4 regions of the Klebsiella sp. NPDC088457 genome follow, and region 2 is predicted to be linked to each of the others. Evidence: predicted binding sites of a transcription regulator. Region 2 holds the regulator's gene; each other region holds the start of a gene.
The links. Region 2 encodes Fur, which represses iron uptake genes when iron is present. Its sites were predicted from a motif close to ATAATAATGAGAACNACTATCAA; they were not measured.

Region 1 (7,898 bases), on a different contig from region 2:
GATTTTGCATGCTGGCTGGAGCCGCGGCCTTTTACGCTGCCGGCGGTCTGAATCGCCTGTCCGAACAGCAGCACCTTTTCGGTGATGGTGGTTTTACCGGCATCCGGGTGAGAAATAATGGCAAAAGTGCGGCGCTTAGCCACCTCTTGCAGATAAGGAGACAACGTCATAATTCAATCTTCTTAGTAAACGCGGCAACCGGCCACGCATGTTGAATACGAAAAATTGCGGCTATTTTACCCATCAATAGGGGGGAGGCAATCAGTGTTTACACAGGAGCTGCTCCAGTTCGCTTAAAGAGGCCACCGTCCAGTCCGGCTGGAGGTCCGCAGGCAGTTCGCGCTGATGGGCATTCAGCCAGCAGGTCGCGAGGCCCGCGTTCACACCGCCGCGAATATCGGACTCCGCCGTATCTCCCACCATCAGCACGCGGGAACGTTCGGGGTGGCCCGCCTGCGCCAGCGCGTAATCAAAAATGCGCGCATCCGGCTTCGCCACGCCCACTTCTTCAGAAATAATCAGTAAATCAAAGTGATCGCGCAGCCCGGTGCGCTCCAGCCGGATCTGCTGTAACGACGTAAATCCGTTGGTGATGATGCCCATCTTGACCTTGCCCTGCAGCGCGTTCAGCAGCGATACCGCCCCCGGCAGCGGGGCGCAAATCTCAGCCATGGCGTTCATGAACGCGTCGTTGAGCTCGCCCGGCGGCACGCTGAGGCGTTCGGCCCAGCTATCAAAACGCTGATGCTGTAGCTGCAAAGCGGTGATAGCGCCGTTCTGGTAATCCACCCACAGCGGCTTATTCACGGCCTGATAGTCCTGAAAATCTTCGGCGGTAAAGGTCACGCTATAGTCGAGAAACATGCGCTGTAAACCGGTAAAAGAGTCAAACGTAAACAGCGTTTCGTCGGCATCAAAGAAAATCCAGTCCCACTTCATCGTATCACCTTGTCGTTGCCCACCCCGTAGGCATAGTTGTTGCAGCAAGTCTGAACGCCACCGGCTCCGACTTACCCATAAAAAACCCTACCGCGCCAGGCTGTTACATACTTATCGGCAGCGCCATGACGATCGCATCCTCACGCCCGTCGGCCGTGGGATAATAGTTGCGGCGAAGGGTTGCCTCGTTAAAGCCTAAACTTTCATAGAGGGCGATAGCGGCGGCGTTAGACGCGCGCACCTCCAGCCACAGCGTCACGACGCCGCGCTTTTCGACTTCATCAATCACCCGTTCCAGCAGCGCGCGCCCAAGGCCGCGTCGCTGAAAAGCCGGATCGACGGCGATGTTGAACAGGGTCGCCTCGTCCAGCACAATTTGCGTAATCGCGAATGCCGCCATCACCCCATCGACCGCCAGCTGAAGATTCAGGTAGCGTTCGCCCTGATTGCTGGCAAAGGTGTGTTCACTCCACGGAAAAGCGTGGGCGCGTTGTTCTATTTGCCAGGCACGGGGCAAATCAGCCGTGTTGAGGGTAGAAATCGTGTTCATGTGCGCAGATTTGTTGCCAGAGCGCCATTCGGGCAGACGCGCTGGTCTGGAGTTCATCAAAAGCGGGCGTTGAGACCTGGGCGCCCGCCAGCAGTAACGGTGTGTCAGTGCCCAGCAGCCAGCTGTTGCAGCGGCTATCCTGCGGCAACATCGCCACGCGATCCGGCGTCAACTGCAGCACCTGATCCGGCGTCAGCGCCAGCGCGCGTAAAATATCGCTGATTAGCGGTTCAGTTAGCGACGGCGGGTTTTCCGCCACCATCAGCAAACGAATATGCCCGGGAAGCGAGATAGCGATTTCGCCCTGCAACGCCCCGGGGCGACGCAGCGACCACTGGGTAATACCCAGCTGCTGTAATTGCCAGTCTCGTCGGGAAGTCATAGCGAAACACTCCTGTTAATCAAGCGCGCAATATAGCAAATCCGTGGTATCTGCGCCAACAAACTCCATACATTGCGCAGCAACGCCGCACGTCGTCGCGGCCATCAGGCAATATGGCGTCCGACAGCGCCAATAGCGCCAACAAAGAGGCAGCCTCAAGGATAACGTGTATAATCGGCGCCAGTCTTAATGAAGGAGTGTTTCATGTCTGCTTTTACCCCGGCAAGTGAAGTCTTGCTGCGCCACAGTGATGATTTCGAACCCGCACGCGTTCTGTTTGCCGGTGACCTGCAGGATGACCTGCCAGCACGCCTGGACACTGCAGCCAGCCGCGCCCATACCCAGCAGTTTCACCACTGGCAGGTCCTGAACCGCCAGATGGGCGATAACGTCCGTTTCAGCCTGGTGGCTGAAGCCAGCGACGTCGCCGATTGCGATACGCTGATTTACTACTGGCCGAAGAACAAGCCGGAAGCACAGTTTCAGTTGATGAACCTGCTTTCGCTGCTGCCGGTGGGCAGCGATGTTTTCGTCGTCGGCGAAAACCGCAGCGGCGTGCGCAGCGGCGAGCAGATACTCGCCGAATATGTCCCCCTGAGCAAAGTGGACAGCGCGCGCCGCTGCGGGCTGTATCACGGGCGTCTGGAAAAACAGCCGGGCTTCGATCCGCAGCAGTTCTGGGGCGAATACCCGCTGGAAAATCTGACGATTAAGACCCTGCCTGGCGTATTCAGCCGCGATGGGCTGGATATCGGCAGCCAGCTGTTACTCTCCACCCTGACCCCGCACACCAAAGGGAAAGTGCTTGATGTCGGCTGCGGCGCAGGGGTGCTGGCGACCGTGCTGGCCAGCCATTCGCCGAAGGTGCGCTTAACGCTGTGTGACGTCAGCGCGCCAGCGGTCGAAGCCAGCCGCGCGACGCTCGCCGCAAACGGCATTGAAGGCGAAGTCTTCGCCAGCAACGTGTTCTCCGAAGTGAACGGTCGTTTCGACATGATTATCTCCAACCCGCCGTTCCACGATGGCCTGCAGACCAGCCAGGAAGCCGCGCAAACCCTGATACGCGGTGCGGTACGTCACCTGAACAGCGGCGGAGAGCTGCGCATTGTCGCCAACGCCTTCCTGCCATATCCGGATGTGCTGGATGAAATCTTCGGCTTCCATGAAGTGATCGCCCAGACCGGCCGCTTTAAGGTCTACCGGACCGTGATGACCCGTCAGGCGAAAAAATAACGCTTCCCCTCTCCGGCGACGGGCCAGCCACGTCGCCGGTTTTACCCCCGTATTCGGCCATTTTTGCAACAATCAATTCAAGCGATACAATTAACTATTGACGAATAGCTGAAAACCACTAGAATGCGCCTCCGTGGTAACGATACTTTTATCAGTATCGATGGTATGCGAAGGTGGCGGAATTGGTAGACGCGCTAGCTTCAGGTGTTAGTGTCCTTACGGACGTGGGGGTTCAAGTCCCCCCCCTCGCACCATAAACCACGCAGATATCGCTCGCACTGTGCGAAGGTGGCGGAATTGGTAGACGCGCTAGCTTCAGGTGTTAGTGTTCTTACGGACGTGGGGGTTCAAGTCCCCCCCCTCGCACCAACGAGGCGATATCAAAATTAAGAATACTGTGCGAAGGTGGCGGAATTGGTAGACGCGCTAGCTTCAGGTGTTAGTGTCCTTACGGACGTGGGGGTTCAAGTCCCCCCCCTCGCACCAATATTCTTACCCTTCTCTTGCATTATCCCATCAGCTTTAAATTCAACGTCATCAGCATTATCCCACTGATCAACGCGACGCAAGACGGCAGCAACACGAAATGGCGCAATTGTCGGTGCCAGATCATTAATGCCGACATCAGCATTCCGACCGTCACCAGCCCACGCCAGGCCTCCACCGACAGATCGGCAAACCCCAGAACAGCAATCAATACGCCAGGAAGTAGCACACCCCATCCACTGCCTAAAGTTCGCTGCAACATGTTTTCACCTCTCAAAACGATAATGATAACCAATATCATATGATAATGTTTATCATTTGTCATGTTCTGTACGGCAGGATGTGCGGTTCTTTACGTTCGCGCTAATGACATATATTCATGAAGGTGATAAATTAAGCGGACGGCACTAATGCATTAAATTATTTGATCATTTCGTTAAAACCGTAATAAGGTTATTGCTTTTCATCGTCCATTTTTGGCAGCCATCATTTTGAAATTTAATGACTAATAACGACATCCTCAATATGACTGCACAATCCTGGCAAAAGCATTACCAAAAAAAATATCAGTATTCCTTACGGCTTTTTCTACTGCTGAATTTCATTTCGGCGTTTTTATCGCTGGTCAGCCCGCTGTTTAACACCGCCAGTTTTACCCTGCCCTGTACCCTGCTCGTGCTTCTCAGCACGGCCTTAGCGTTATGGCACTGGAAGTTCTCCCGCCACAAAATCAATATTGCGCTTATTTCTCTAATCTTCGGCGTACTGTGGGCCTGGCATATTACCGAAAAGGCTTTCATGCTGGCGCCGCCGCATTTTAACTTTCTGGTTATTGCCTTATTAAGCATATTGTTTATTGGCGCTATCGCCTTTCCCAATAATATCATTGCTTTTACGCTGCACTCGCTGCCCACCTTTATCGCCTGCCTGATCCTGGCGGAAGGCGAACAGTGGCTACGGATGTCCTACTGCCTGGCTCTGCCCCTTGCTGGCATAACGCTGCAGAGCATCGTTCAAAAACGTAGCGACGCATTCACCCAGGGGCTAATGGATAAGCTATTGCAGGAACGTAACACCCTCAACGATCTCAGCATGCTCGACCCCCTTACCGGCCTGTATAACCGTCGCGGGTTACAAAACCGACTGGATACCATTCTGGCGGTGAGCGGTAATGACCATCATGTCCTGCTGCTGGATATCGACCATTTTAAAGCCTACAACGACCACTACGGGCATATGATGGGCGATCAGGCGCTGATTCAGGTCTCGGCAGCGATTCGCAATGCCGTGCGCTCACGCGATATCGTCGCTCGCTTTGGCGGTGAAGAGTTTATGGTGCTGCTGACCAACAGCACGGCGGAAACCGCCTCTCTGGCCGCAGAGCGCATCCGCCAGCAGGTTTACGATTTGAAAATCCCCCATATGTTTAATGAGAGCGTCGCCACCAACGTCACCATCAGCATTGGCATGACGCCGCTGACGGATTCCGACATCGACAGCGCGCTGAAAAGAGCCGATACCGCGCTCTACGAAGCGAAAAATCTCGGACGTAACATTATTCTTGCCAGCTGAACCCCCACCGCTGCACTGGCAGCAAGACGCTAACAAATCCCTTGCCATTGCCCTGACAACTTACTAGTATCACTAATCATTCTCATTAAGATTTGTATCTGGCGATCTGATGGCTTACCGTTCCATTCCATTCAGCAACGACATTATCTGGCAGACTCCGCTGCCGCCGGCTGAATATGCGTTGGCGAATGCCATCCGGGAAAAGATCTCCGCGCTACGCCCGCATCTGCTGGATTTTCTCCGTCTGGATGAAGAAGCCCCCCATTGCGCACTCACGCTGGCGGAGTGGTCTGAGCCCACGGCGCTCAGCTCGCTGCTGGCGACCTATTCCGATCATATCTATCGCAACCAGCCTACGGCCCTACGTGAACAGAAGCCGCTGATTTCACTGTGGGCGCAATGGTACATCGGTCTGCTGGTGCCGCCGCTGATGCTGGCGCTGCTTAGTGAAGAGAATGCCATTAGCCTGGCGCCGGAACATTTCCACGTAGAATTTCACGAGACGGGCCGCGCGGCCTGTTTCTGGATTGATGTCCATGCGGATCCCGCCGCCCGCCGGCACTCGCCGCAAGCGCGTATGGAAACCCTGGTGACCCGCGCGCTGCAGCCGGTTGTTACGGCGCTGGAAGCGACCGGCAATATCAATGGCAAGCTTATCTGGAGCAATACCGGCTATCTGATTAACTGGTATCTGGGTGAGATGAAAGCGCTGCTGGGCGATGAACAGGTTGCCGCCCTGCGTCAGCACTGTTTCTTTGCAAAGCAGTTCGCTGATGGCGAGGACAATCCGCTGTGGCGGACGGTCATTTTACGTGAAGGGCTGCTGGTGCGGCGTACCTGCTGCCAGCGTAACCGCCTGCCCGACGTTCAGCAGTGCGGGGACTGCACGCTGAAATAATCTCCGGCTACGGGCGGCGATCGGGCCGCCCGTCGGTTTTCTTATGCCGTCTGCTGGTTTTCTTCTTCCACGCGCTGGGCCTCTTCAGCCTCCTGCGCCAGCAGCTGTTTCTCATACACCTTAAAGAACGGGAAGTAGATAATCGCTGAGACGCAGGCGAGGATAATCACCAGTATCGCCGCGCGGAAATCCCACCCCAGAGCCCAGGCGGCGCCAATCGGCGCCGGCGCCGTCCACGGCACGACGGAAATAACCCGCCCAATCAGATCCAGCTTCATCGCCGCCCAGGCCAGGACGGCGTTAACCATCGGCGCCAGCAGGAACGGAATAAAGAATACCGGGTTCATGACGATCGGCGTCCCGAAGATCACCGGTTCGTTAATATTAAACATACTCGGCACCACGCTCAGGCGACCGATAGAACGCAGGTGCGCCGAACGGCTACGCAGGTAGCAGATGACCAGCCCCATGGTGGCGCCGGACCCCCCGATCACAATAAAGAATGTCCAGAACGCCTCCATAAAGATATGCGGGAGGGGGGCACTCTGCGCCAGCGCCTGCTGGTTCATCCCGAGGTTAGTCAGCCAGAACATCTGCAGCATGCCGGAAACAATGGCCGCGCCGTGAATCCCGGCAAACCACAGCAGGTGGCCGATCAATACCGCCAGCAAAATCGCCGGTAAGGAGTCAGCAGCAGAGACCAGCGGTTTAAAGATCGCCATGATGGCCTGCGGAATAAGCATGTCAAAATGGTGCTGAATAAACAGGCTCAGCGGATACAGGGTCAGGACGACCACCAGTACCGGAATCAGCAGGTCGAAGGAGTTTTTGATCATCGGCGGCACCTGATCCGGCAGGCGAATGCCGATATTATGTGCCTTCAGGAAACGCATCATTTCAACGCAATACACCGCCACGAGGATCGCGGTAAAGATCCCCGTCCCCCCCAGGCTATCGACCGGCAAATTGCCGTTCGTTTTCGGTGCCGCCACCAGCAGAAAGGCCATGATTGACAGCATGCTGCACATAAATGGATCGAGCTGGTTGGGCTTCTCGTAATGTTTGCCGAGGTTATAAGCGATCGCGGCGCAGATATAAATCGACATGATGCCCATTGTCATATCGAACGGCGTCAAAATTCGCCCTTCAAACTCTTTAGCCAAATCCAGCCAGGCGCGAGCAAATCCCCAGGTGGTATCCGGCGAAAACGGCGGGTAAGCAAAGACCAGCAGGAATGAACCGACGATCATAAACGGCATTGCCGAAATAAAGCCGTCACGAATAGCCATCACGTGGCGCTGCGACGAGATACGCCCGGCAACAGGGCTAATATAATTTTCTACAAAGCGAAATATCAGATTAAACGCAGCATGGTTAGCAGACATAGCAGCCCTCCTGACAGGCTTTAGACACAGGCCCAACAACGATTATCCTGCCGTTGTGATGAAATAAGTTCTGTGAGCGGATAAACACGCTGGCTATCCTGTTCGCTATACTGCTCAAGTCAGTACGATTCATACACGGCTCTTTTGTTATGAGTGGTACAGGGAAGTTACCCATTCAGTATTCCTCTGAGCGCGCATAACAGCAACCGGTTACAGTAACCGGTTGCGGTGATTGTGAAGAAGATCCACAAATTAGAAAAATTCCGGATTATCCGCCGCCAATATTTACACTCCGCCAGGCTTATGACAGATTTAAATGGACACTAATCAGGAGATCCCAATGAGTCTGCAGTCCGTGCGGCAGTTTTTTGCCGAGCATGCCCCCGATATCGAAATCATCGAACTCAATCAAAGTACGGCTACCGTTGCGCTCGCTGCCGCGGCACATCGGGT
Region 2 (7,898 bases):
AGAACTTTGCCATGAAATTAAATAGCCGAGCGCAATCTGCACAAAACCCGCACAATAATTCCCCTGTCGTCCTGGTCCACGGCCTGTTTGGCAGCCTCGACAACCTGGGCATCCTCGCTCGCGACCTGGTCGCCGGCTACGATATTTTGCAGGTCGATATGCGCAACCACGGTCTTTCCCCCCGTTCGCCGGAGATGACCTACCCGGCGATGGCCCAGGATCTGCTCGATACCCTTGACGATCGCCAGATCGAAAAAGCGACCTTTATTGGTCACTCGATGGGCGGTAAAGCGGTGATGGCCCTCAGCGCCCTGGCGCCGGAGCGCATCGCTGGCCTGGTGGCGATTGATATTGCCCCGGTGGACTATCATATACGCCGCCATGATGAAATTTTTACCGCCATTAATGCCGTAACCGCCGCCGGGGCCAGCTCTCGCCAGCAGGCGGCGGCGGTGATGAGAGAGCATCTGCAGGAAGAAGGCGTGATTCAGTTTCTGCTGAAATCCTTCGTGGATGGCCAGTGGCGCTTCAACGTCCCGGTATTGTGGGATCAATACCCGCACATCGTGGGCTGGCAAACCGTGCCCGCCTGGCCCCATCCGGCGCTGTTCATTCCCGGAGGCAACTCCCCCTACGTGACCGATGAATATCGCGCCCCGCTGCTGGCGCAGTTCCCGCAGGCGCGGGCGCACGTCATTGCCGGCGCCGGTCACTGGGTGCATGCGGAGAAACCTGAAGCCGTATTGCGCGCAATTCGCCGCTATCTCGGCTCTTTAGCGGCGTAACTGGCTAAAAACTGCCCGACCGCGCGGCAGAATGCCCGTGGTCGTTGGCGCAGCGGTTCGCCTGATGTATTATGGCGCGCTATCTGTGTCGGCTATAGCCCGGCAACTTGTTTCCCCGAAGTCACTCTGAATCATGGCAAAAGAACAAACGGACCGTACGACATTAGATTTGTTCGCAACCGAGCGTCGCCCGGGTAGACCAAAGACCAATCCGCTTTCGCGCGATGAACAGCTGCGCATAAACAAACGCAATCAGCTCAAACGCGACAAGGTTCGCGGCCTGAAGCGCGTGGAGTTAAAACTTAACGCCGAGGCCGTTGATGCGCTCAATGAGCTGGCGGAAGCCCGCAATATGAACCGCAGCGATTTGATCGAAGAGATGCTGATGCGCCAGCTGGCGACCCTGCACAGCCAGGATAAAGTCTAAAAATCCTCAAAAACACGCTTTCATGTAGCAGAGTGTGCAGTCGGGCGTGATTGCTGTTTCCGCGCCCTCCCCTGTTCTGCTATGATTGCCGTTATCTGCGGGCATTACGCCACTACCACATCATTAAGTTTCAAGAGGTTATTTTACTCATGGCAATCATCGGCATCTTTTTTGGCAGCGACACTGGCAACACCGAAAATATTGCAAAAATGATTCAAAAACAGCTTGGTAAAGATGTTGCTGATGTTCACGACATTGCCAAGAGCAGCAAAGAAGATCTACAAGCCTACGACATTCTGCTGCTCGGTATCCCAACCTGGTACTACGGTGAAGCCCAGTGCGACTGGGATGATTTCTTCCCGACGCTGGAAGAGGTCGATTTCAACGGTAAGCTGGCGGCGCTGTTTGGCTGTGGCGATCAGGAAGATTATGCCGAATACTTCTGTGATGCGCTGGGTACCATTCGCGATATCATCGAACCGCGCGGCGCGACCATCGTTGGCCACTGGCCGACTGCTGGCTACCACTTCGAAGCCTCTAAGGGCCTGGCGGATGACGATCACTTCGTCGGTCTGGCTATCGATGAAGACCGCCAGCCGGAGCTGACCAACGAACGCGTCAGCCAATGGGTTAAACAGATTTCTGACGAGCTGCACCTCGAAGAAATCAAAAACGCCTGATAATTAAGCGGCGTTACCGTTAAGTTTCGCCGTATTAATAGATAGAAGCAATCAAACTAATAGCTACAAGTTTTTAACTTTTAATCACATATCTGTACAATGTCCTCTGATTTAACGAGGTCAGGTGACACAGTTTGTAGCTGATACCTCGTTTTTGACAGCATACAAGGCCCAATACTTGCAGTTTTCATTTAACGATGGCAGTTCTATAATGAGACGCATTGCATCGGGTGATTCTCTGTATTACTTCCGCTGATGGAAGTAGATCGTTTAGCAACAGGACAGATTCCGCATGACTGACAACAATACCGCATTAAAGAAGGCTGGCCTGAAAGTCACACTTCCACGATTAAAAATCCTGGAAGTCCTGCAGGAACCGGATAACCATCACGTCAGTGCGGAAGATTTATACAAGCGCCTGATCGACATGGGTGAAGAAATTGGTCTCGCTACTGTTTATCGCGTACTGAACCAGTTTGATGATGCCGGCATTGTTACCCGCCACAACTTCGAAGGCGGCAAATCTGTCTTCGAACTGACCCAACAGCATCATCACGATCACCTTATCTGCCTCGATTGTGGCAAAGTGATCGAATTCAGCGATGAGTCTATCGAAGCGCGTCAGCGTGAAATTGCCCACCGCCACGGCATCCGTCTGACCAACCACAGTCTGTACCTGTACGGCCACTGTGCAGAAGGCGACTGCCGCGAAGATGAACACGCGCACGACGCGGTGGAAAAATAATTTCCCGTAGTGCAAACAGCAAAAAGCCAACCGGCAGGTTGGCTTTTTTTATGCCCGGAGGCCTACCCTTTTCTTCGTGCGGTATGCTCATCCAGGGCGTGGGCAAACTGTTCCTCATCCCAGTTATTGTCAAGCGCTTCGAGCACCAATGTCTGCTGAGTTTTCGGCACCATTCCCCCTAACGGCGGATCGGTATCAAGATTCGTCGGGAATGAGTAACCCCGGGCAGCCACGGCAATCAGCGCCTGAAAATCTCCCGCGCGATATTGTCCGTGCTGAAGCTGCGGATAGATTTTTTTCAGCACCCGTTCATGGTTCACATCTTCCATCGGCACGCCGAACGCCGAGGAGACCTGCAAAAGATTAGCGGTACGAATCCAGTCAGCGGTCGTGTTGTTCCCGGCGGCATGAAACAGCGCCGGGTTAAAAAACAGCCCGTCGCCTTTTTGCAACGGCAGCTGCACGTAATGCTGGTTAAAGTAGTCGACGAACGCCGGCTGACGGTAGGCCATATAGCCGAGCTCATACTGATGCGAAAACGGCAGCAGGCGCGTCGGCCCCGACGCCAGCGGCATATCGCTATGCGCAACCGCCCCTTGTAGGGTCAAATACTGCGACAGGATCTGCACCGAAATGGGAAACTCTGCAACAAACTCGCTCTGCTGAAAGCCGAGATGATAATCGCGATGGGGCTGCTGCGCCTCTCCGCCAGGACGAACCTGATTAACCTGGGAGGTCATGCTCCACGCGGGCCCCAGCCACGCCTGACAAATTAACCCCAGCATTTCGTTGGCATAGTAGTCACAGAAGGTCCGCGGGCTACGCTCCGCCAGCTTTTGTAACGCATTCCAGATCCGGCCATTATTACCGGCGCGTGAAAAATGATCGGCCTGAACCCGGGTGCGAGACTCATCGGCCATGATGGTCTCGAACACCTCAGAGGCGCGGTCGATGACATCCATATCCTGATAAAGCCCGCGCACCACCAGCACTCCGGGACCGTAAGACAGCCCCTGATGCAGCTCACTTAATACCGCATGCTTATTGGCCGCCGCGGCCTGCGCTAATACATCATGGTCGTAAATCAGGATTTCTTCTGCGACTTCGCTGACCAGCGGATAGTCTTGCCTGTTAACCTGCTGCTGGCAGAAGGTGTTGAAATCCTCAACTGAGGCCCGTTCGGGTCGGATAAAATATTGCGATGTCATGAGCAGCTCCACGGGATAATGGGGACAGAGGGATATTATTTTTTTGTTCAACGTCTCGAAAACGAACGTTGTTAAGAAATAACTTAGCAGCTAGACTCCACATCAAGAACCTCAAAAACACCTCATAAAAACCTCATGTGATCGATGCCAAAATTTACCCAAAAGCAGATAGCCGCTCAGTCAGGACTGAGTCTCGCCACGATCGATCGGGCGCTACATAATCGGGGGCAGGTACACCCGCAAACGCTGCATCGTATTCAGCAGGCGCTGGCCGATCTGGAACTGCTGCAAAAGTCCGGGCTCGCCCAGGGGAGAACGCTCTATTTCGACGTCATCATGCATACCCCGGAACGCTTCAGCGAGCTGGTCAGGGAGGCGCTCAGCAGCCAGTTAGCCAGCTTCAACCCCTTTCGCATTCAACTTCGCTTCCACTGTTACGAAGACATCAGCGAGCGAGAGATGAACGCGCTGCTGAAAAAAAGCGCGCTCAGCAGCCACGGCGTGATTTTAAAGGCCATGAACTCTCCCTCTCTGGTCCCCACCATCGATGCATTGCTCAAACGCCGCGTTCCGGTTGTCACCATCGTGACCGATATTCCGTCCAGCGCCCGTCTGCGCTACATCGGTATGGATAATGTTGATGCGGGCCAAGCCGCGGCATTTTTGATGTCAAAATGGCTGGGCGCCGACAGTACCCAAATTGCAGCCGTCACCGGCAGCAACGACTTCATCGGTGAGCGGGAGCGTATTGCCGGATTTATCTCCGGAATTGAACAGTTTGCCCCGCGCAACAGCGTCAATGTCGTCGCCGGCGGATTGGGAATTGACCATCAGATGTACGCATGTCTGTGCCAGTACCTTGATGCTCATCCGCATACCGAAGCGGTCTATACCGTCGGCGGCGGCAACGCGGGAATTATCCGCGCCTTCGCGGAGCGAAACAGACGCATAAAGACCTTTATCGGCCATGATTTTGACCGGGAAAACCGGGCTCTGATGCAGGCGGGGAAAATCGATGCGCTGATAGAACACAATCTGCAGCTGGATGCGCAAACCGCATTCCGCTCCCTGCTGGCCTTCCATGGTTTTATCTCTGAGGCCGACTCGCTCAAACCCTATTCGCGGATCAACATCATCACCCGGTTCAATATGTATACCTGAAGGAAGATGCGCACTCGGTGAAGAATGCGCATCCACGTCGCCTCAGCGGTATGCTGGCGTGACCCACACCGATCCCTGCTCATGGCTGTCGACAACCGCATCGACAAACGCCACGCCTTTAAGCCCATCATATACCTGCGGTACGGCGGCCCCCGTCACGCTGAGCGCCTGCTGCGCCTCACGGCTATGCAAGGCTGCGGCGAAGCCGCTGTAGAGGTTGCTGAACGCCTCGATATAGCCTTCAGGATGGCCCGGCGGCGTGCGGGTACGCGCTTGCGTTAGCGCATCCAGATCCGCGCGCCCGCGCTTAATGATTTGCGTCACCCCTTCTAACGGAGTGAAAACCAGTTCGTTGGGTTGCTCCTGGAACCAGATCAAACTGCCTTTTTCGCCAAAAACCCGCAGACGCAGCGCGTTGGCGCAGCCGATAGCCACCTGCGAAGACCACAACATCCCACGCGCGCCGCCTTCATAGCGGATCAGCACATGCGCATTATCATCCAGAGCGCGGCCTTCAACAAAAGTGGCTAAATCCGCCAGCACGCTCTGCGCCTTCAGCCCCGTGACGTACCCGGCCAGATGGTAGGCGTGCGTGCCAATATCGCCAATCGACCCGCCGCGGCCGTTTTTCAGCGGGTCGACCCGCCAGGCCGCCTGCTGGTTATTCTTCAGCTCCACGCCGGTGGCCATCCACTCCAGTGGATATTCCACCTGCACGGTGCGTACCTTACCCAGCAGCCCTGCCGCGATCCGCGCACGCGCCTCCACAACCATCGGGTAACCCGAGTAGGTGTAGGTCACGCCGAGGAAACGCCCGGTTCGCGCCACGATCTCCTGCAGCGCCTCCGCCTCCGCCAGGGTGGTGGTGAGCGGCTTTTCGCAAATGACATCAATCCCCGCTTCAAGGCAGGCGCGGGCTATCGGGAAATGGGTAAAATTCGGCGTACAGATAGCGATGATATCAACGCCGTCCTCGCGGGCCGCTTCGGCGGCAATCATGCTCTGATAATCGCTATAGGCGCGATCTTCGGCGATCAAATTGTCGAGAGCAAACGCCCGTCCCCTTTCCGCATCGACGTCAAATGCGCCGGCCACCAGCGCGTAACGGTCGTCAAGCCGTGCGGCAAAGCGATGAATTCCGCCGATATAAGCCCCCTCTCCGCCGCCCACCATTCCTAAGCGAATACGCCGTCCCTGCAAAGTTTGTCTGCTCATTTTGCCCTCTTAAAGTCCGAGAATGCTTCGGTTTACCGAACGATCGGCATAGGATTTACAGAAATCATCAAAGGATTGATCGGTCACCTTTATGATGTGTTCCGCGATAAACTGCGCCCCCTCCCGGGCTCCGTCTTCCGGATTCTTAAAACAGCATTCCCATTCAAGAACCGCCCAGCCGTCAAAGTCATAGCCGGTCAGTTTTGAAAAGATCGCCCCGAAGTCGATCTGCCCGTCTCCCGGCGAACGAAAGCGCCCCGCCCGGCGACTCCACGGCTGATAGCCGCCATAGGCGCCGGTTTTGCCGTCCGGGCGAAACTCGGCATCCTTAACGTGAAATGCTTTAATGCGTTCGTGGTAATGGTCGATGTAGGTCAGGTAATCCATGCCCTGTAAGATCAAGTGGCTCGGGTCATACATGATGTTGCAGCGCCGGTGATTACCCGTTTTTTCCAGGAAACGCTCAAAGGTCAGTCCATCATGAAGATCTTCAGTGGGATGGATTTCGTAACACAGATCGACGCCTTGTTCATCAAAGGCGTTGAGGATCGGCGTCCAGCGGCGGGCCAGCTCGGTAAACCCCTCTTCAATCAACCCTTCCGGCCACTGCGGATAGGGGTAGAGATAGGGCCACAGCAGGGTACCGGAAAAGGTGACATGCTTCGTCAATCCCAGCCGCCGCGAAGCCTTTGCCGCCAGCAGCAGCTGCTCGCTTGCCCACTGCTGGCGCTCCCGTGGATTATTGCGCAGCGCCGGCGGGGCAAAGCTATCGGCAGGCAGATCGAAAGCCGGATGCAGCGCCACCAGCTGTCCCTGCAGATGGCTGGCGAGGTCGGTCAATGCCAGCCCGTGTTCATCGAGGACGCCCAGCACTTCATCGGCATAGATCTGGCTCTCCGCCGCGCGCCCGAGGTTAATCAGGCGCGAATCCCAGCTGGGAATTTCCACCCCTTTAAACCCTTTTGCTGCCGCCCAGCCGGCAATCGCGTTCAGCGAATGAAAAGGCGCTTCATCCCGGGCAAACTGCGCAAGAAAAACGCCAGGACCTTTCATCGTAAGCATAAAAACTCCGTAATAAAACGTGCACTAATAAACCTCATCAGTGCACTTATTGTGCGTTGACTGTCCCGTGATTAATGGGTCATAAATTTCTGATAATTTTCCGGGGTAATAAGCTGGAAGGGGATAAATTCAATATCTTTAACCTTTTCTCCTTTCGATATTTTCTCAGCCATATCGACGGCGCCGAAGGCCTGGGCTTTGGCATCCTGAAATACGGTAACAGTCATCATGCCGGTTTTCATGGCCTGCAGACCATTATTTCCGCCATCGGTCCCGCCCACCAGAATATCTTTACCAACCTTCATACCGTTGCTTTTAATCGCCATCGCCGCGCCGATAGCCATTTCATCCGCGTTGGCCGAAAGAATATCGATTTTTTGGCCGGTTAAGATCCAGTTATTCATCAGATTCATGCCATCTTCGCGCATCCATTTGGCGGTGTCCTCGAGCACCACGTGCATATTTGGGTGTTTGGCAATCACCTCTTTGGCCCCCTGGGTTCTGAAGCGGGTAGCGTCATTATTTAACAGCCCTTTCATAATCGCGACGTTGACGCTTTTGCGATCCTTTACCATGTCAGCGAGATACTGCATCTGCAGACGCCCGGCTTCGATT
Region 3 (7,898 bases), on a different contig from region 2:
GGAGCAGTGGCAGGAAAAAGCCGATCAGCTGGCGAAGCTGTTCGTGGAAAACTTCGAGAAATATACCGATACGCCTGCGGGCGCGGCGCTGGTTGCGGCCGGTCCGAAGCGCTAACCGACGGACGTAAAGAAAAAGCCGGGCAACGCCCGGCTTTTTTATGCCCGCCATCCCGCCGATCCGGATATCAGCGCTTGCGGCTGCGGGCAGGACCGTGAAGCAGGCTGATTAACTCTCTTTACCCGGCTTCGTCGGGGTCAGCGCACGCTGGACCGGAATCGGCAGCCAGGCGCGAATCAACAGCCCACCCCGTTCGCTGGAGCCAATCTCCAGGCGGCCGTTATGGTTATCGATAATACGCTGTACAATCGCCAGCCCCAGACCGGTACCGCTGGTGCTACGGGCGCTGTCGCCGCGGACAAACGGCTGGAACAGATACTCACGCTGTTCCGGCTTAATCCCGGGGCCATCATCCTCGACCTGGAACCAGGCGCTGCTCGCTTCGCTGCCGCTGCTGACCTTAATCCAGCCGTTACCATACCGGGCGGCGTTGACCACCATATTGGCCAACGCACGCTTGATCGACAGCGGATGGATCCGCAGTGGAATCTCTCCCGCCTGCAGGTCGGTGGCAATCTCCCGCTCGTAACCGCTCTCCGCCGCGATGACTTCGCCCAATACCGAGTTCAGGTCCGCCAGCTCCATCGGCATCTCCTGCCCGGTACGCAGGTAATCAATAAACTGCTCGATGATGGCGTTACACTCTTCGATGTCTTTGTTAATCGACTCGGCGAGGTAACCATCTTCTTCCCCCATCATCTCCGTCGCCAGGCGAATACGCGTCAGCGGCGTACGCAGATCGTGACTCACCCCGGCCATTAACAGGGTACGGTCGTCGGCCAGCTGTTTTACCCCCGCGGCCATATGATTGAAGGCCCGGGTCACCGAGCGAACCTCTGATGCCCCGTATTCCCGCAGCGGCGGCGGAATAATGCCTCGCCCGACCTGCAGCGCGGCATGTTCAAGATCGACCAGAGGCCGGTTCTGAATACGGATAAACAGCCAGGCGCCGCCAATCGCCAGCAGCATAATCGCCAGGGTATAGCGGAACAGCGGCGAGAAATCGCCCTGGTGGATTTCCGTCAGCGGCACCCGCACCCAAATATTGGGCGACAGCCAGGTTTTCAACCACACCACGGGGGAGCTTTTATTCACCTCGACCCGTACTTCGGTGGGCCCACCGAGCTGGTGCGCCATCTGCTGACTTAAAAACTCATAATGCTGCGCCCAGCGCAGGCCTGCATCTTCCGCCGCTTCATTGGAATAGAGCGAAATGCCCAGCTCGCGATAAATCTCGCGCCGAAACGCCGGCGGCACCACCAGCTGGGTGCCGTCTTCAAGCTGCAGTTTATCGGTCATCAGCATACGGACTTCGTAGGCCAGCACCTTATTAAACTGCTGAAGACTCGGCAGGATCGCAAAATTCAGCACCACCAGATAGGTCGTCACCAGGCTGACAAACAGCAAGGTGACAATCAATAACAGGGTGCGAGCAAATGAGCTGCGCGGCGAAAAGCGCACGCGTTTCATGCCTTAGCGCCGTCCGGCACGAATACGTAACCAAGCCCCCACACGGTCTGGATATAACGTGGGTGCGCCGGATCCTCTTCAACCATCCGCCGCAGGCGGGAGATTTGCACGTCGATGGAGCGCTCCATCGCCGAATATTCACGACCGCGGGCGAGGTTCATCAGCTTATCGCGGGACAGCGGCTCACGCGGGTGGCTGACCAGCGCTTTCAGAACCGCAAACTCCCCGCTGGTAAGCGGCATAGGCTCATCTTCACGGAACATCTCGCGGGTGCCGAGATTGAGTTTGAATTTACCAAAGGCAATCACCGCCTCTTCCTGCGACGGCGCGCCCGGCAGCTCATTCGCCTGACGACGCAGCACGGCACGGATACGGGCCAACAGCTCACGCGGGTTGAACGGTTTCGGGATATAGTCATCCGCGCCAATTTCGAGGCCGACGATACGGTCAACCTCTTCCCCTTTCGCCGTCACCATAATGATCGGCATCGGGTTACTCTGGCTACGCAGACGACGGCAAATGGAGAGGCCATCTTCGCCCGGCAGCATCAAATCCAGCACCATCAGGTGGAAGGACTCACGGGTCAACAGGCGGTCCATCTGTTCGGCGTTTGCGACGCTTCGAACCTGGAAGCCTTGCTCGGTCAGATAACGCTCGAGCAGCGCACGCAGGCGCATGTCGTCGTCGACAACCAGAATCTTATAATTCTCTTGCATTGTTTATACTCCCAAAGGTTCACTGCAATTGTCAGTGCGTATTCTCAAAAAAGCCCGGGTCGCCGACCAGCTAAATCTGGTATATATTCCAGGCTAAATTGTTACAAAGCATATTTAACAGCAGCTTAAGTATACATTTAATCATAAGACACATTATTTATCCTGTCGGTATTATTACGTATGACAAACCGTGCGCAACCGCACAACATCCTGCGCAATACCCGACGCTCAGAAGGTAGAACGATTAATGAAAACGCCGCTGATTACCCGTGAAGGGTATGAAAAACTGAAAAAAGAGATGGACTACTTGTGGCGTGAAGAACGTCCCGAGGTCACCAAAAAAGTGACCTGGGCCGCCAGCCTCGGCGACCGCAGCGAAAATGCCGACTATCAGTACAATAAAAAGCGCCTGCGTGAAATTGACCGCCGGGTACGCTATCTGACCAAATGCCTGGAAAACCTGAAGATCGTCGATTACTCCCCGCAGCAGGAAGGAAAAGTGTTCTTCGGCGCCTGGGTTGAAATCGAAAACGATGACGGAGATACCAGGCGCTTTCGCATTGTCGGCTACGATGAAATCTTCGGGCGCAAAGACTACATCTCCATCGACTCGCCGATGGCCCGCGCGCTGCTGAAAAAGGAGGTTGGCGATCTGGCGGTGGTCAACACGCCCGCCGGTGAAGCGAGCTGGTACGTGAATGCCATCGAATATGTGAAATAAGACGTCCGGAACAATCTGAGAGCCTCGTGCGGCGACTGGCATTTTGCCGTGCCAGTCCGTATAACTATCCCCTGATTTTCGATCCACAAGATGAAATAAACATGATGAATGATTCGCTCTGCCGCATTATTGCGGGTGAACTTCAGGCCAGGGCTGAACAGGTAGAAGCTGCCGTTCGCCTGCTTGATGAAGGGAACACCGTGCCGTTTATCGCACGCTATCGTAAAGAAGTCACCGGCGGTCTGGATGACACGCAGCTGCGTAATCTGGAAACCCGCCTCGGCTATCTGCGTGAACTGGAAGACCGCCGTCAGTCGATTCTCAAATCGATCGGCGAACAGGGCAAACTGACCGACGCGCTGGAAAAAGCGATTACCACCACGCTGAGCAAAACCGAGCTCGAAGATCTGTACCTGCCGTATAAACCGAAGCGCCGCACCCGTGGGCAAATCGCTATTGAGGCCGGGCTGGAGCCGCTGGCGGATCTGCTGTGGAACGAGCCGTCCCACGAGCCGGAAGTTGAAGCCGCGAAGTTTATCGCCGCCGACAAGGGCGTCGCCGATACCAAAGCCGCTCTCGATGGCGCGCGTTACATTCTGATGGAACGTTTCGCCGAAGACGCCGCCCTGCTGGCAAAGGTTCGCGACTATCTGTGGAAGAATGCGCATCTGGTCGCCAGCGTGGTGAACGGCAAGGAAGAGGAAGGGGCAAAATTCCGCGACTACTTCGATCACCATGAGCCGATTGCCAGCGTCCCTTCACACCGCGCGCTGGCCATGTTCCGCGGCCGCAACGAAGGCATACTGCAGCTCGCCCTGAATGCCGATCCGCAGTTTGACGAGCCGCCGAAAGAGAGCCATTGCGAACATATCATTATCAACCACCTGGGCCTGCGCCTGAACAACGCCGCGGCGGATAGCTGGCGCAAAGGGGTGGTGAGCTGGACATGGCGCATCAAGGTACTGATGCACCTGGAGACCGAGCTGATGGGCACCGTGCGTGAACGCGCGGAAGACGAAGCGATTAACGTCTTTGCCCGCAACCTGCACGACCTGCTGATGGCCGCACCTGCCGGATTACGCGCCACCATGGGTCTCGATCCGGGGCTGCGTACCGGGGTGAAAGTCGCCGTCGTGGATGGCACCGGCAAGCTGGTCGCCACCGATACCATCTACCCGCATACCGGCCAGGCGGCTAAAGCGGCGGCGGCCGTCGCGGCGCTGTGTGAGAAACACCACGTTGAGCTGGTAGCGATCGGTAACGGCACCGCCTCACGCGAAACCGAACGCTTCTTCCTCGATGTGCAGCAGCAGTTCCCGAAAGTCACCGCGCAGAAAGTGATCGTCAGCGAAGCCGGGGCATCGGTCTACTCGGCTTCTGAACTGGCGGCCCTCGAGTTCCCGGACCTCGATGTTTCCCTGCGCGGCGCGGTGTCGATCGCGCGGCGCCTGCAGGATCCGCTGGCCGAGCTGGTCAAAATCGATCCGAAATCTATCGGCGTGGGCCAGTACCAGCACGATGTCAGCCAGACGCAGCTGGCGCGTAAGCTGGATGCGGTTGTCGAAGACTGCGTTAACGCCGTCGGCGTCGATCTGAATACCGCCTCGGTACCGTTGCTCACCCGCGTCGCGGGTCTGACGCGGATGATGGCGCAAAATATCGTCGCCTGGCGCGATGAAAACGGCCAGTTCCAGAATCGTCAGCAGCTGCTGAAAGTCAGCCGCCTCGGCCCCAAAGCCTTCGAACAGTGTGCGGGCTTCCTGCGCATCAACCACGGCGATAACCCGCTGGACGCCTCCACCGTTCACCCGGAGGCCTATCCGGTGGTGGAGCGCATTCTGGCGGCAACTGAACAGGCGTTAAAAGAGCTGATGGGCAACAGCAGCGAGCTACGCAACCTGAAAGCGGCCGACTTCACCGATGACAAATTCGGCGTACCGACCGTTTCTGACATCATCAAAGAGCTGGAAAAACCCGGCCGCGACCCGCGTCCGGAGTTTAAAACCGCGAAGTTTGCCGATGGCGTGGAAACCATGAATGACCTGCTGCCGGGCATGGTGCTGGAGGGCGCGGTCACCAATGTGACCAACTTTGGCGCCTTTGTCGATATCGGCGTCCACCAGGATGGCCTGGTGCATATTTCGTCGCTGTCGAATAAATTCGTCGAAGATCCGCATACCGTGGTCAAAGCTGGCGATATCGTGCAGGTTAAAGTCATGGAAGTCGATCTGCAGCGTAAACGTATTGCGCTGACCATGCGTCTGGATGAACAGCCCGGTGAGGGCAACGCGCGGCGCGGCGGCGGTAACGAGCGTGCGCAGGGCAACCGCCCGGCGGCGAAAGCGGCGAAACCCCGCGAGCGCGAGACGCATGCGGGCGGCAATAGCGCGATGATGGATGCGCTGGCGGCGGCAATGGGTAAAAAACGCTAATCCTTTCTCAGCCCCTCATTACGGGGGGCTATTTTTCGCTCCCTGCAACAATAACGCCCGGACTGTTGTTATATTCCGCTAACCGGGGAATAAAATCGCGTAAATAACAGAGTGATTAAAGCTTCATTCCATTAACCAATGAAACCTTCTTTAAACATTTATTGAAATAATTAATTTCAAAATTATTCCCCCCGGCAGCACAGACCTTGAGTCATATCAAAAAAACGGTGAATTCCCGGCCAAAGCGGCTTATTCCCCGCATAATACATTGATGATAAAAACCATTCTCATTATCATTATTCGTAGTAAATATATATTCTTCTCCGTTGGCTTGACTCCCCGGTGCTGTGCGATTGCCGCACAGGGTAAACTCTCGCTCAGTTAGCGATTACAAGTAGGTCCTATGCAATTCACTCCTGATAGTGCGTGGAAAATTACGGGTTTCTCTCGCGATATTAGCCCGGCTTATCGCCAGAAACTGTTATCTCTTGGAATGCTGCCAGGCTCTTCTTTTAATGTGGTCCGCGTGGCGCCGCTTGGCGATCCTGTTCATATCGAAACCCGGCGCGTTAGCCTGGTATTACGTAAAAAAGATCTCGATTTAATAGAACTGGAAGCGGTTGCACAATAACGTCAGGTTCGGCACTCAGAGTTTGAAATATGAAAAAATTAACCATTGGTTTAATTGGTAATCCTAATTCCGGCAAGACCACATTATTCAACCAGTTGACCGGCGCTCGTCAGCGTGTAGGCAACTGGGCGGGAGTCACCGTCGAGCGCAAAGAAGGGGCTTTCACCACCACCGACCACCAGGTCACGCTGGTAGACCTGCCGGGTACCTACTCGCTGACCACCATCTCTTCCCAGACCTCGCTGGATGAGCAGATCGCCTGTCACTACATCCTCAGCGGCGATGCGGACATGCTGATTAATGTCGTCGACGCCTCTAACCTCGAGCGCAACCTCTATCTGACTCTTCAACTGCTGGAGCTGGGCATTCCCTGCATCGTGGCCTTGAATATGCTGGATATTGCCGAGAAGCAAAAAATCCGTATCGATGTTGACGCCCTTGCCGCCCGCCTTGGCTGCCCGGTTATTCCGCTGGTGTCCACCCGTGGCCGCGGGATCGAAGCCTTGAAAATGGCCGTCGATCGCCATCAGCAAAATACAACGCTCGAGCTGGTGCACTATCCGCAGCCGCTGCTGCGCGAAGCGGAAAAGCTGGCGCAGGTGATGGCTCAGGAGATCCCGCCGCGTCAGCGCTGCTGGCTGGGTCTGCAGATGCTGGAAGGCGATATCTACAGCCGCGCCTATGCCGGCGACGCCGAACATAAGCTGGATGCGGCCCTCGCCAGCCTGAGCGCCGATATTGACGATCCGGCCCTGCATATTGCCGATGCCCGCTACCAAAGTATTGCCGCCATCTGCGACGCCGTCAGCAACACGCTGACCGCAGAGCCAAGCCGCTTCACCACCGCGATGGATAAAATCATCCTTAATCGCGTCCTGGGGCTGCCTATCTTTCTGTTTGTCATGTACCTGATGTTTTTACTGGCGATCAATATCGGCGGCGCACTGCAGCCTATTTTTGACGCCGGTTCCGTCGCTATCTTTATCCACGGTATTCAGTGGCTGGGCTATACCCTGCATTTCCCGGACTGGCTGACCGTTTTTCTCGCCCAGGGGATTGGCGGCGGTATCAACACCGTGCTACCGCTGGTGCCACAAATCGGCATGATGTACCTGTTCCTCTCCTTCCTCGAAGATTCCGGCTATATGGCGCGGGCGGCCTTCGTCATGGACCGTTTGATGCAGGCGCTGGGCCTGCCGGGGAAATCTTTCGTACCGCTGATTGTCGGCTTCGGCTGCAACGTCCCGTCGGTGATGGGGGCACGGACGCTGGATGCACCGCGTGAACGTCTGATGACCATCATGATGGCGCCGTTTATGTCCTGCGGCGCGCGCCTGGCGATCTTCGCCGTCTTCGCCGCCGCTTTCTTTGGACAAAACGGAGCGCTGGCGGTTTTCTCCCTGTATCTGCTCGGCATCGTGATGGCGATCCTTACCGGCCTGATGCTTAAACACACCATCATGCGCGGCGAAGCCTCGCCGTTTGTGATGGAACTGCCGGTCTATCACGTACCGCATATCAAAAGCCTGATTATCCAGACGTGGCAACGCCTGAAAGGCTTCGTGCTGCGCGCCGGTAAAGTTATCGTGATCGTCAGTATTTTCATCAGCGCCCTGAACAGCTTCTCGCTCGGCGGCAAGCTGGTGGACAACATCAACGATTCGGCGCTGGCCTCCGTCAGCCGTCTGATTACCCCGGTGTTTAAACCGATTGGCGTGCATGAAGACAACTGGCAGGCCACCGTCGGGCTATTTACCGGCGCGATGGCAAAGGAAGTGGTCGTCGGCACGCTGAACACGCTCTACACCGC
Region 4 (7,898 bases), on a different contig from region 2:
GATCAGCCGAACGCTGGCTGTTAAGCGCTTCATCCTGGCGGGAGAGGATCACCAGACAACGATCGCGATTCTTTTCACGGAAGTTATTCACGCACTTGGTGGCGATATCGGCATACTCTTCCGGGCGGTCGATCTTGCCTTCCATGTTTTCCGCAGGAAACAGGTTCGGGTTGAAAATGGCCTGGCGAATATCGCAAAGGAAACCAATCCGTTCCGCCCAGTAGCCGCCCAGGCCGACGCCGCAAATCAGCGGCCGATCGTCGGTGTTGAGCTGCAGCATTTTATCGACCTCTTTTAGCAGGTGCTGCATATCATGTTTTGGGTGCCGCGTACTGTAGCTTATCAACCGCACATCGGGATCGATAAACTGCAGCTGCATCACCTTCTCATGGTTACCAGGGCTGTTCGAGTCAAAACCGTGTAAATAAATAATCATCGCATCCTCACCAGACAACAACGCCCTTCAGGTCATTATGCCGACTTCGCCTCTTGCCAACGCGCATGGAGCTGCTCCAGCTGTGTGCTGACCCTCTTCCAACGGGCGGAGTCGCGCAATTCCTGACGGGTAAATGAACCTTTATGATACAATTTCGTAACACGCTCTGCTTTGATCGGCGACAGGTTATCCAGCACGCTGACCGCCCCCTTACGATTATTGCAGACCAGGATCATATCGCAACCCGCATCCAGAGATGCCTGCCCGCGTTCCGCGTAGCTGCCCATGATCGCCGCCCCTTCCATCGACAGGTCGTCAGAGAAAATCACGCCGTCAAAACCCAGCTCACCGCGCAGCACCGTCTTCAGCCAGTGCGCCGAGCCGCTGGCCGGACGCGGATCCACCTCGCTGTAGATAACGTGGGCAGGCATAATCGCATCAAGACGGTTTTCCGCCACCAGCGTGCGGAAGACCGCCATATCCCTGGCGCGGATATCGGCTTCAGGGCGCGGGTCGCGCGGCGTCTCTTTATGCGAATCGGCGCTCACCGCGCCGTGCCCCGGAAAGTGCTTACCGGTGGTTTTCATTCCCGCTTCGTGCATGCCGTCAATAAAGTGGCGGGCGATAGTCAGCGCTTTTGTCGGGTCCTCATGATAAGCCCGCTCGCCAATGGCGGCGCTAATGTGGCCGACATCCAGCACCGGAGCGAAACTGATATCGATGTCCATCGCGATCATTTCGCTGGCCATCAGCCAGCCGGCCTGGGCAGCCAGCGCGCCGCCTTCTTCCATCCCCAACAGCGCCGCAAAAGATTGTGCGGCCGGCAGACGGGTAAATCCTTCGCGGAAACGCTGCACGCGCCCGCCCTCCTGATCGACCGCCACCACCAGATGATTGCGCGAGGCCTCGCGGATCTGGCGAACCAGCTCACGCAGCTGCGCCGGATCGTGATAGTTACGGGTAAATAAAATCAGCCCGCCCACCAACGGATGCGCCAGAATCTCACGCTCTTCCGCATCCAGTTCAAAACCTTCGACATCCAACATTACCGGACCCACACTGACCTCTCTTATCCTTTTCGTTCTTTGTCTAACTGACACCATGTTTCATCTGCCAGCGTGATAAACTGCCGGTCGCCGGTCTGTTGCCAACGACGCTCGTACCAGCCGGCCATCAGCACCCCTACCCACGGACGCCAGCGCTGAATTTGCTGCCACAGCAGTTGCGCATCGAGGTGCGCCAGCCGCGCATATTCTGCCGCCAGCTGGCGCTGTTCTGCCCCTTCGACCCACACTGCCGCCAGCTCCAGCGCGATATCGCCATCACCAGCGTATTCCCAGTCAATCAGCCGCAGCCCGCCCTTCGTATGGACGATATTGCCGGCATGCACATCCATATGTAGCGGCGCCAGGCGTAAGGGGCGGGGCTCGCCGCGCCGTAACAACCGTTTATGCCAGCGTAGCCACAATGGCGTACGGCGCGCGCTATCGCACTGTAGCCAGTACTGCTCAAGCAGCGGAGCCAACGCGATGCGCCAGCCCAGGCGCGGCTGTCGGTGCAGATGATACAATAAGCCTGCCAGCTGCGGGCCGCGCGGAAGGGTGCTTTTCATCTCGCCGTCGCAATATTCCACCACCATCCAGCGGGGGGAATAGAAGTGTGGCGCAGGGACAATCGTCGCCGGCAGACGAGACAACGTACGGTACTGCCGGAGGAATGCGCTGGCGGGCGCCTGAGGATCGTGCGGCTGGCGTAGCACCAGCCGCCGGACACCGTCGCTGATAATACAGCTGCCGCCGCTCAGGCCACCGTGGCCCCGATCGACGACAGGCGAATAGCCGGGGAAAAAGCGCGACAAAACCTCATCGCGCGTTAGCTTATTGTTGCTGAACTGCACCTTTACCTGACCAGATAATCTCGCCAGTTTGTACCAGCATCAGTTGCATTTTCAGCTCAGGCGTATTGACGTTGCCGGTTGCGTTAGAGTACAGCACGTACTGGGCGCCCACGGTGCGGGCAATCCCCATCGCTTTGCTGCGGCTGCCGAGGCTGTCCTGCGGCGACAAACCCAGCTGCTGCTTCGCCACGCTCAGCTGCTGCGCTGACACCAGCGTAAATTTGCCATTTCCGCTCAACGCATTACGCAGCGCCGTGGTTGCTTCACCCGCATTTAGCGTGCCGTTAGTGCGGTTATTCACGCTGTCGACCAGCAGAATGCTCCCGGCGTTCACCCCGCCCGCCTGCAGCATTTGCCCGACCATCGGCTGTACCGCCGCATTCCAGTCATAATGACGCACGCGCGGTACCGGCTGCGCAGGCTGCTGCTCGTGCTCAATCGGCCCCGGCTGCGCGGGCACGGTCGGTACCGCCGGCACGGTCGGAACCGTTGGCTGCGGCTGCGCGGGCTGTTGAGGTTTCGGCTGCGCCTCCTCGACGGGGGCAGGCTCCTGGCGTTGCCCCACGCACCCGGCAAGGAATATCGCCAGTGCCGCGATTAACGCATAGCGACCCATTTTCATCATCACAATTACCCCTTACAGATAAAGATACAGGCGGGCCTTATGCGCCCCCAGAAGATTTGCGCTGCCGTACACGGTGACGGAAGAGTGCGCGGGCACCGTAATGCTGCGGGCCGGCTCCAGCGGATGCATTTCCAGACCTCTCACGTCATACCAGAAGAAGCGGTAATGCACGGTGATCGGCTCCTGTCGTTCATTAAACAGTCTGGAAGTAGCGGTGGCCTGAATCTCGGAAGCGGCCACCGACGGCGCATCGGCGCTGATTCCCGCCGCCAGCACGTTGGATTCCATCACCAGAGTCTGCTGTTCGCCGACGGGGATTTCCGCGCGAGAACCGCAACCGGCCAGGAGCGCTATCGCCAGAAGCGTGCCGAAATGAGCTGCGCGCATCGATTAGCCTTTATGTGCCAGCATGGGACCTAGCGGGCGGCCGCCCAGCAGGTGCATGTGGATATGGTAGACTTCCTGGCCGCCGTGGCGGTTACAGTTGACGATCAGGCGATAGCCATCGTCGGCAAGGCCTTCATCACGAGCGATTTTCGCCGCCACGGTCATCATCCGGCCCAGCGCCAGTTCATGTTCGGTGGTCACATCGTTGACGGTAGGAATCAGGATATTAGGGATAATCAGAATGTGGGTTGGCGCCTGCGGGGAAATGTCGCGAAAAGCGGTCACCAGCTCATCCTGATAAACAATATCCGACGGGATCTCCCGGCGAATGATTTTGCTGAAAATCGTTTCTTCTGCCATGACTGATTCCTTATTAATTTTTATACCGTGCTCTGGCCTGCCTCTGCAGATAAACGCGGATGCACAGGATTCGTTTAAGAGTATGAGCGAGTTACTCCCCCTCTTTCAACCTGAATGCGCTTTTTCTTATGCCGCAGTGGCGTTAGCTGCTGACGGATTAATCATATCGTTGCCTGCTCCTTTCGCCAGGAGGGTAAAATCCCGTTTCTGCCCTCTTCTTACTTCTGTTTACACAATAAATACAAATGCGTATATTTCTCATTTGTATTCATAATGAATGCGGTGCGCTTACAGACAAGGTACGACCGCGGCCATAGAGCCACGGCACATAACAATGACTTTTTGATTAAGGGCTTATGATGTCTCTCATTCTCCATTCCCGGGATCGGCGTATCGCGCCATCCCTGCTGGCCGTTGGTATTGCGCTGGCGCTCTCTTCCGCTCCCGGTTACGCCGCCGAGGATACCATCATTGTAGAAGGTACAACGGAAACGGGTTCTGACGCGCAGCAGCAGGATTACAGCGTCAAAACCACCACCGCCGGGACCCGGATGCCGATGATCCAGCGCGATATTCCGCAGTCGGTCAGTATTATCAGCGAACAACGCATGCAGGATCAGCAATTGCAAACGCTCGGCGACGTAATGGATAACACGCTCGGGATCAGTAAAAGCCAGGCGGACTCCGATCGCAGCAGCTATTTCTCCCGCGGTTTCGAGATAGACAACTATATGGTCGATGGTATTCCGACTTATTTTGAATCCCGCTGGAACCTGGGCGACGCCCTCTCTGATACCGCCCTCTTTGAGCGTGTTGAAGTCGTGCGCGGCGCAAACGGCCTGATGACCGGTACCGGTAACCCTTCGGCCTCCGTCAACATGATTCGCAAACATGCCACCAGCCGGGAGTTCACCGGTAACGTATCAGCGGAGTACGGTAGCTGGAACAAACAGCGCTACGTCGCGGATATGCAAAGTCCGCTGACTGAAGATGGCAACGTACGTGCGCGGATTGTCGCCGGCTACCAGAACAATGACTACTGGCTTGATCGCTACAACAGCGAGAAAACGTTCTTCTCCGGCATCCTGGATGCCGATCTGGGTGAAACCACCAGCCTTTCCGCAGGCTATGAATATCAACGCATTGATGTTAACAGTCCGACCTGGGGTGGGCTGCCGCGCTGGAATACCGATGGCAGCAAAACTCACTATGACCGCGCCCACAGCACGGCGCCGGATTGGGCCTATAACGATAAAGAATTCAATAAAATCTTTGTGACCCTGAAGCAACGCTTTGCGGATACCTGGCAGGCGACCCTGAATGCGACCCACTCCGAGGTCAAGTTCGACAGCAAAACAATGTACGTGGATGCGTATGTCAATAAAGAGACCGGCATGCTGGTCGGTCCATACAGCAGCTATGGCCCAGGCTATGACTACGTTGCCGGGACCGGCTGGAACAGCGGGAAACGTAAAGTCGATGCCGTGGATCTGTTCGCCGATGGCGGCTACGATCTGTTTGGCCGGCAGCATAATCTGATGCTGGGCGGCAGCTACAGCAAGCAAAATAACCGCTACTTCAGCGCATGGGCCAACGTCTTCCCGGATGAAATCGGCAGCTTCTACGCCTACAACGCTGGCGGCTTCCCGGAAACCCATTGGGATGCGCAGAGCCTGGCGCAGGACGATACCACGCGCATGAAATCCTTATATGCCGCAACGCGTATTTCACTGGCCGACCCGCTGTACCTGATTCTTGGCGCTCGCTATACCAACTGGAGTATCGGCACGCTGTCCTACACTTCCGAGAAGAATCACACCACGCCTTATGCCGGACTGGTTTACGACATCAATGATAACTGGTCGGCATACGCGAGCTATACCTCAATCTTCCAGCCGCAGAACGTCCGCGACGGCTCGGGCAAATACCTGACGCCTATCACCGGGAATAACTATGAGGTTGGCCTGAAATCAGACTGGATGGACAGCCGTCTGACGACCACGCTGGCCGTGTTCCGCATCGAACAGGATAACCTGGGTCAGTCTACCGGGACGCCGATTGCCGGCAGCAGCGGCGATATCGCCTATAAAACCGTCAATGGTACGGTGAGTAAAGGCGTCGAGTTCGAAATTAACGGCGCGCTTAGCGATAACTGGCAGATGACGTTTGGCGCAACCCGCTACGTTGCCGAAGACAACGAAGGTAAGGCGGTAAACCCGAACCTGCCGCGTACCAGCGTCAAACTGTTCACCCGCTACCGCCTGCCGGCGATGCCCGAGCTGACCGTTGGCGGCGGCGTCAACTGGCAGAACCGCGTCTATAAAGAGACCGACACGCCGTACGGTACCTTCCGTGCTGAACAGGGCAGCTACGCGCTGGTGGATCTCTTCACCCGTTACCAGGTCAGCAAAAACTTTGCCTTACAGGCCAATCTTAATAACCTGTTCGACAAAACCTACGATACCAACATCGACGGCTCTATTGTTTACGGCGAACCGCGTAACATCAGCATCACCGCCAGCTACCAGTTCTGACAGATCGTCTGCGCGTAAAGGGGTTGCCTTTACGCGCGCCTATTTAGCGGACCAAACCGGCTAACGAAACGCGGCCCTTCCGGACGTAAAAAAGGCAGCCATTCGGCTGCCTTAGTCTCCCCACATCACAACTTAGTTGCTGCGGATGTATTCATCCATTTCAGTTTTCAGGTTATCGGACTTAGTCCCGAAGATAGCCTGAACGCCTGAACCTGCAACGACCACGCCTGCGGCGCCCAGTTTTTTCAGGCCAGCCTGATCAACTTTCGCCACGTCAGCGACGCTCACGCGCAGACGAGTGATGCACGCATCGAGGTTAGTGATGTTGTCTTTACCGCCGAACGCCGCGATCAGTGCCGGAGCCATTTCGCTGGTCGCGCCTGCTTTGCTGTCTTCAGTCGTATCTTCGCGACCCGGAGTTTTCAGGTCCAGCGCTTTAATCAGCACGCGGAAGACGACGTAGTAGACGATCGCATAGCAGATACCGACAATCGGGAACAGCCACAGTTTGCTGCTGTTGCCAGACAGAACGATAAAGTCGATCAGACCGTGAGAGAACGATGTCCCATCACGCATACCCAGCAGGATACAGATCGGGAATGCCAGACCGGCCAGAATGGCGTGGATAACGTACAGAATCGGCGCAACGAACATGAAGGAGAACTCGATCGGCTCGGTGATACCGGTCAGGAACGAGGTCAGCGCTGCGGAGATCATGATACCGCCCACTTTCGCGCGGTTTTCTGGCTTAGCAGAGTGCCAGATGGCGATAGCAGCGGCCGGCAGACCGTACATTTTGAACAGGAAGCCGCCGGACAGTTTACCCGCAGTCGGGTCGCCTGCCATGTAACGTGGGATATCGCCGTGGAAGACCTGACCCGCCGCATTGGTGTATTCACCAATCTGCATCTGGAAAGGTACGTTCCAGATGTGGTGCAGACCAAACGGTACCAGGCAACGTTCAATGAAGCCGTAGATACCGAATGCCACAACCGGGTTCTGGTAAGCCGCCCACTGGGAGAAGGTCTGGATAGCAGAGCCGATCGGCGGCCAGATGAAGGAGAGGATCACACCGGTGAAAATAGCGGCCAGACCGGAGATAATCGGCACAAAACGCTTGCCCGCAAAGAAGCCCAGATACTCAGGCAGCTTGATGCGATAGAAGCGGTTAAACATGTACGCGGCGATAGCACCAGAGATAATACCGCCAAGTACGCCGGTATCCGCCAGATGTTTCGCCGCAATTTCTTCAGCAGGTAAATGCAGAACCAGAGGCGCAACGACCGCCATGGTTTTCACCATGATGCCGTAAGCAACGACCGCAGCCAGTGCGGATACACCGTCGTTATTGGTGAAGCCAAGCGCGACACCGATAGCGAAAATCAACGGCATGTTAGCAAAGACTGAACCGCCCGCTTCTGCCATCACGTGGGAAACTACGGCTGGCAGCCAGCTGAAGTTTGCGGAACCGACGCCCAGCAGGATACCTGCGATAGGCAGTACGGATACCGGCAGCATCAGCGATTTACCGACCTTCTGCAGGTTAGCAAATGCATTCTTAAACATAATTGAGAGTGCTCCTGAGTATTTGGTGCTTTTTTACGTTTTCACGCATTGGCACAGGGGGAGAACCGTGCCGTGGACAGGACATCTAAGCGC

Region 1: the regulator Fur is predicted to act here: its motif matches at 5,232-5,254, upstream of fhuF (siderophore-iron reductase FhuF).
Region 3: the regulator Fur is predicted to act here: its motif matches at 5,732-5,754, upstream of feoA (ferrous iron transporter A).
Region 4: the regulator Fur is predicted to act here: its motif matches at 3,951-3,973, upstream of fhuE (ferric-rhodotorulic acid/ferric-coprogen receptor FhuE).

The regions. Positions count from the first base shown of each region.
Region 1 covers NZ_JBJDNH010000013.1:60,790-68,687, reverse strand. Annotated here, with positions in the region: gene prfC (peptide chain release factor 3) at 1-170, opposite strand, end outside; gene yjjG (pyrimidine 5'-nucleotidase) at 262-939, opposite strand; gene rimI (ribosomal protein S18-alanine N-acetyltransferase) at 1,043-1,489, opposite strand; gene ACI2JR_RS10525 (DNA polymerase III subunit psi) at 1,458-1,871, opposite strand; gene rsmC (16S rRNA (guanine(1207)-N(2))-methyltransferase RsmC) at 2,076-3,104, shown strand; tRNA gene ACI2JR_RS10515 (tRNA-Leu) at 3,272-3,358, shown strand; tRNA gene ACI2JR_RS10510 (tRNA-Leu) at 3,387-3,473, shown strand; tRNA gene ACI2JR_RS10505 (tRNA-Leu) at 3,504-3,590, shown strand; gene ACI2JR_RS10500 (DUF1435 domain-containing protein) at 3,613-3,852, opposite strand; gene ACI2JR_RS10495 (GGDEF domain-containing protein) at 4,116-5,162, shown strand; gene fhuF (siderophore-iron reductase FhuF) at 5,272-6,060, shown strand; gene ACI2JR_RS10485 (PTS sugar transporter subunit IIC) at 6,102-7,445, opposite strand; gene ACI2JR_RS10480 (YbaK/EbsC family protein) at 7,786-7,898, shown strand, end outside.
Region 2 covers NZ_JBJDNH010000011.1:1,065-8,962, forward strand. Annotated here, with positions in the region: gene ybfF (esterase) at 12-785, shown strand; gene ybfE (LexA regulated protein) at 919-1,212, shown strand; gene fldA (flavodoxin FldA) at 1,362-1,892, shown strand; gene fur (ferric iron uptake transcriptional regulator) at 2,185-2,637, shown strand; gene ACI2JR_RS08905 (phytanoyl-CoA dioxygenase family protein) at 2,700-3,845, opposite strand; gene ACI2JR_RS08910 (substrate-binding domain-containing protein) at 3,990-5,006, shown strand; gene ACI2JR_RS08915 (Gfo/Idh/MocA family protein) at 5,049-6,221, opposite strand; gene ACI2JR_RS08920 (sugar phosphate isomerase/epimerase family protein) at 6,231-7,283, opposite strand; gene ACI2JR_RS08925 (substrate-binding domain-containing protein) at 7,355-7,898, opposite strand, start outside.
Region 3 covers NZ_JBJDNH010000019.1:76,958-84,855, forward strand. Annotated here, with positions in the region: gene pckA (phosphoenolpyruvate carboxykinase (ATP)) at 1-115, shown strand, start outside; gene envZ (two-component system sensor histidine kinase EnvZ) at 227-1,588, opposite strand; gene ompR (osmolarity response regulator transcription factor OmpR) at 1,585-2,304, opposite strand; gene greB (transcription elongation factor GreB) at 2,552-3,025, shown strand; gene ACI2JR_RS14075 (Tex family protein) at 3,127-5,457, shown strand; gene feoA (ferrous iron transporter A) at 5,861-6,088, shown strand; gene feoB (Fe(2+) transporter permease subunit FeoB) at 6,118-7,898, shown strand, end outside.
Region 4 covers NZ_JBJDNH010000025.1:35,376-43,273, forward strand. Annotated here, with positions in the region: gene ycfP (alpha/beta hydrolase YcfP) at 1-436, opposite strand, end outside; gene nagZ (beta-N-acetylhexosaminidase) at 472-1,482, opposite strand; gene thiK (thiamine kinase) at 1,506-2,333, opposite strand; gene lpoB (penicillin-binding protein activator LpoB) at 2,314-2,949, opposite strand; gene ACI2JR_RS16845 (YcfL family protein) at 2,971-3,345, opposite strand; gene hinT (purine nucleoside phosphoramidase) at 3,349-3,705, opposite strand; gene fhuE (ferric-rhodotorulic acid/ferric-coprogen receptor FhuE) at 4,065-6,239, shown strand; gene ptsG (PTS glucose transporter subunit IIBC) at 6,372-7,805, opposite strand.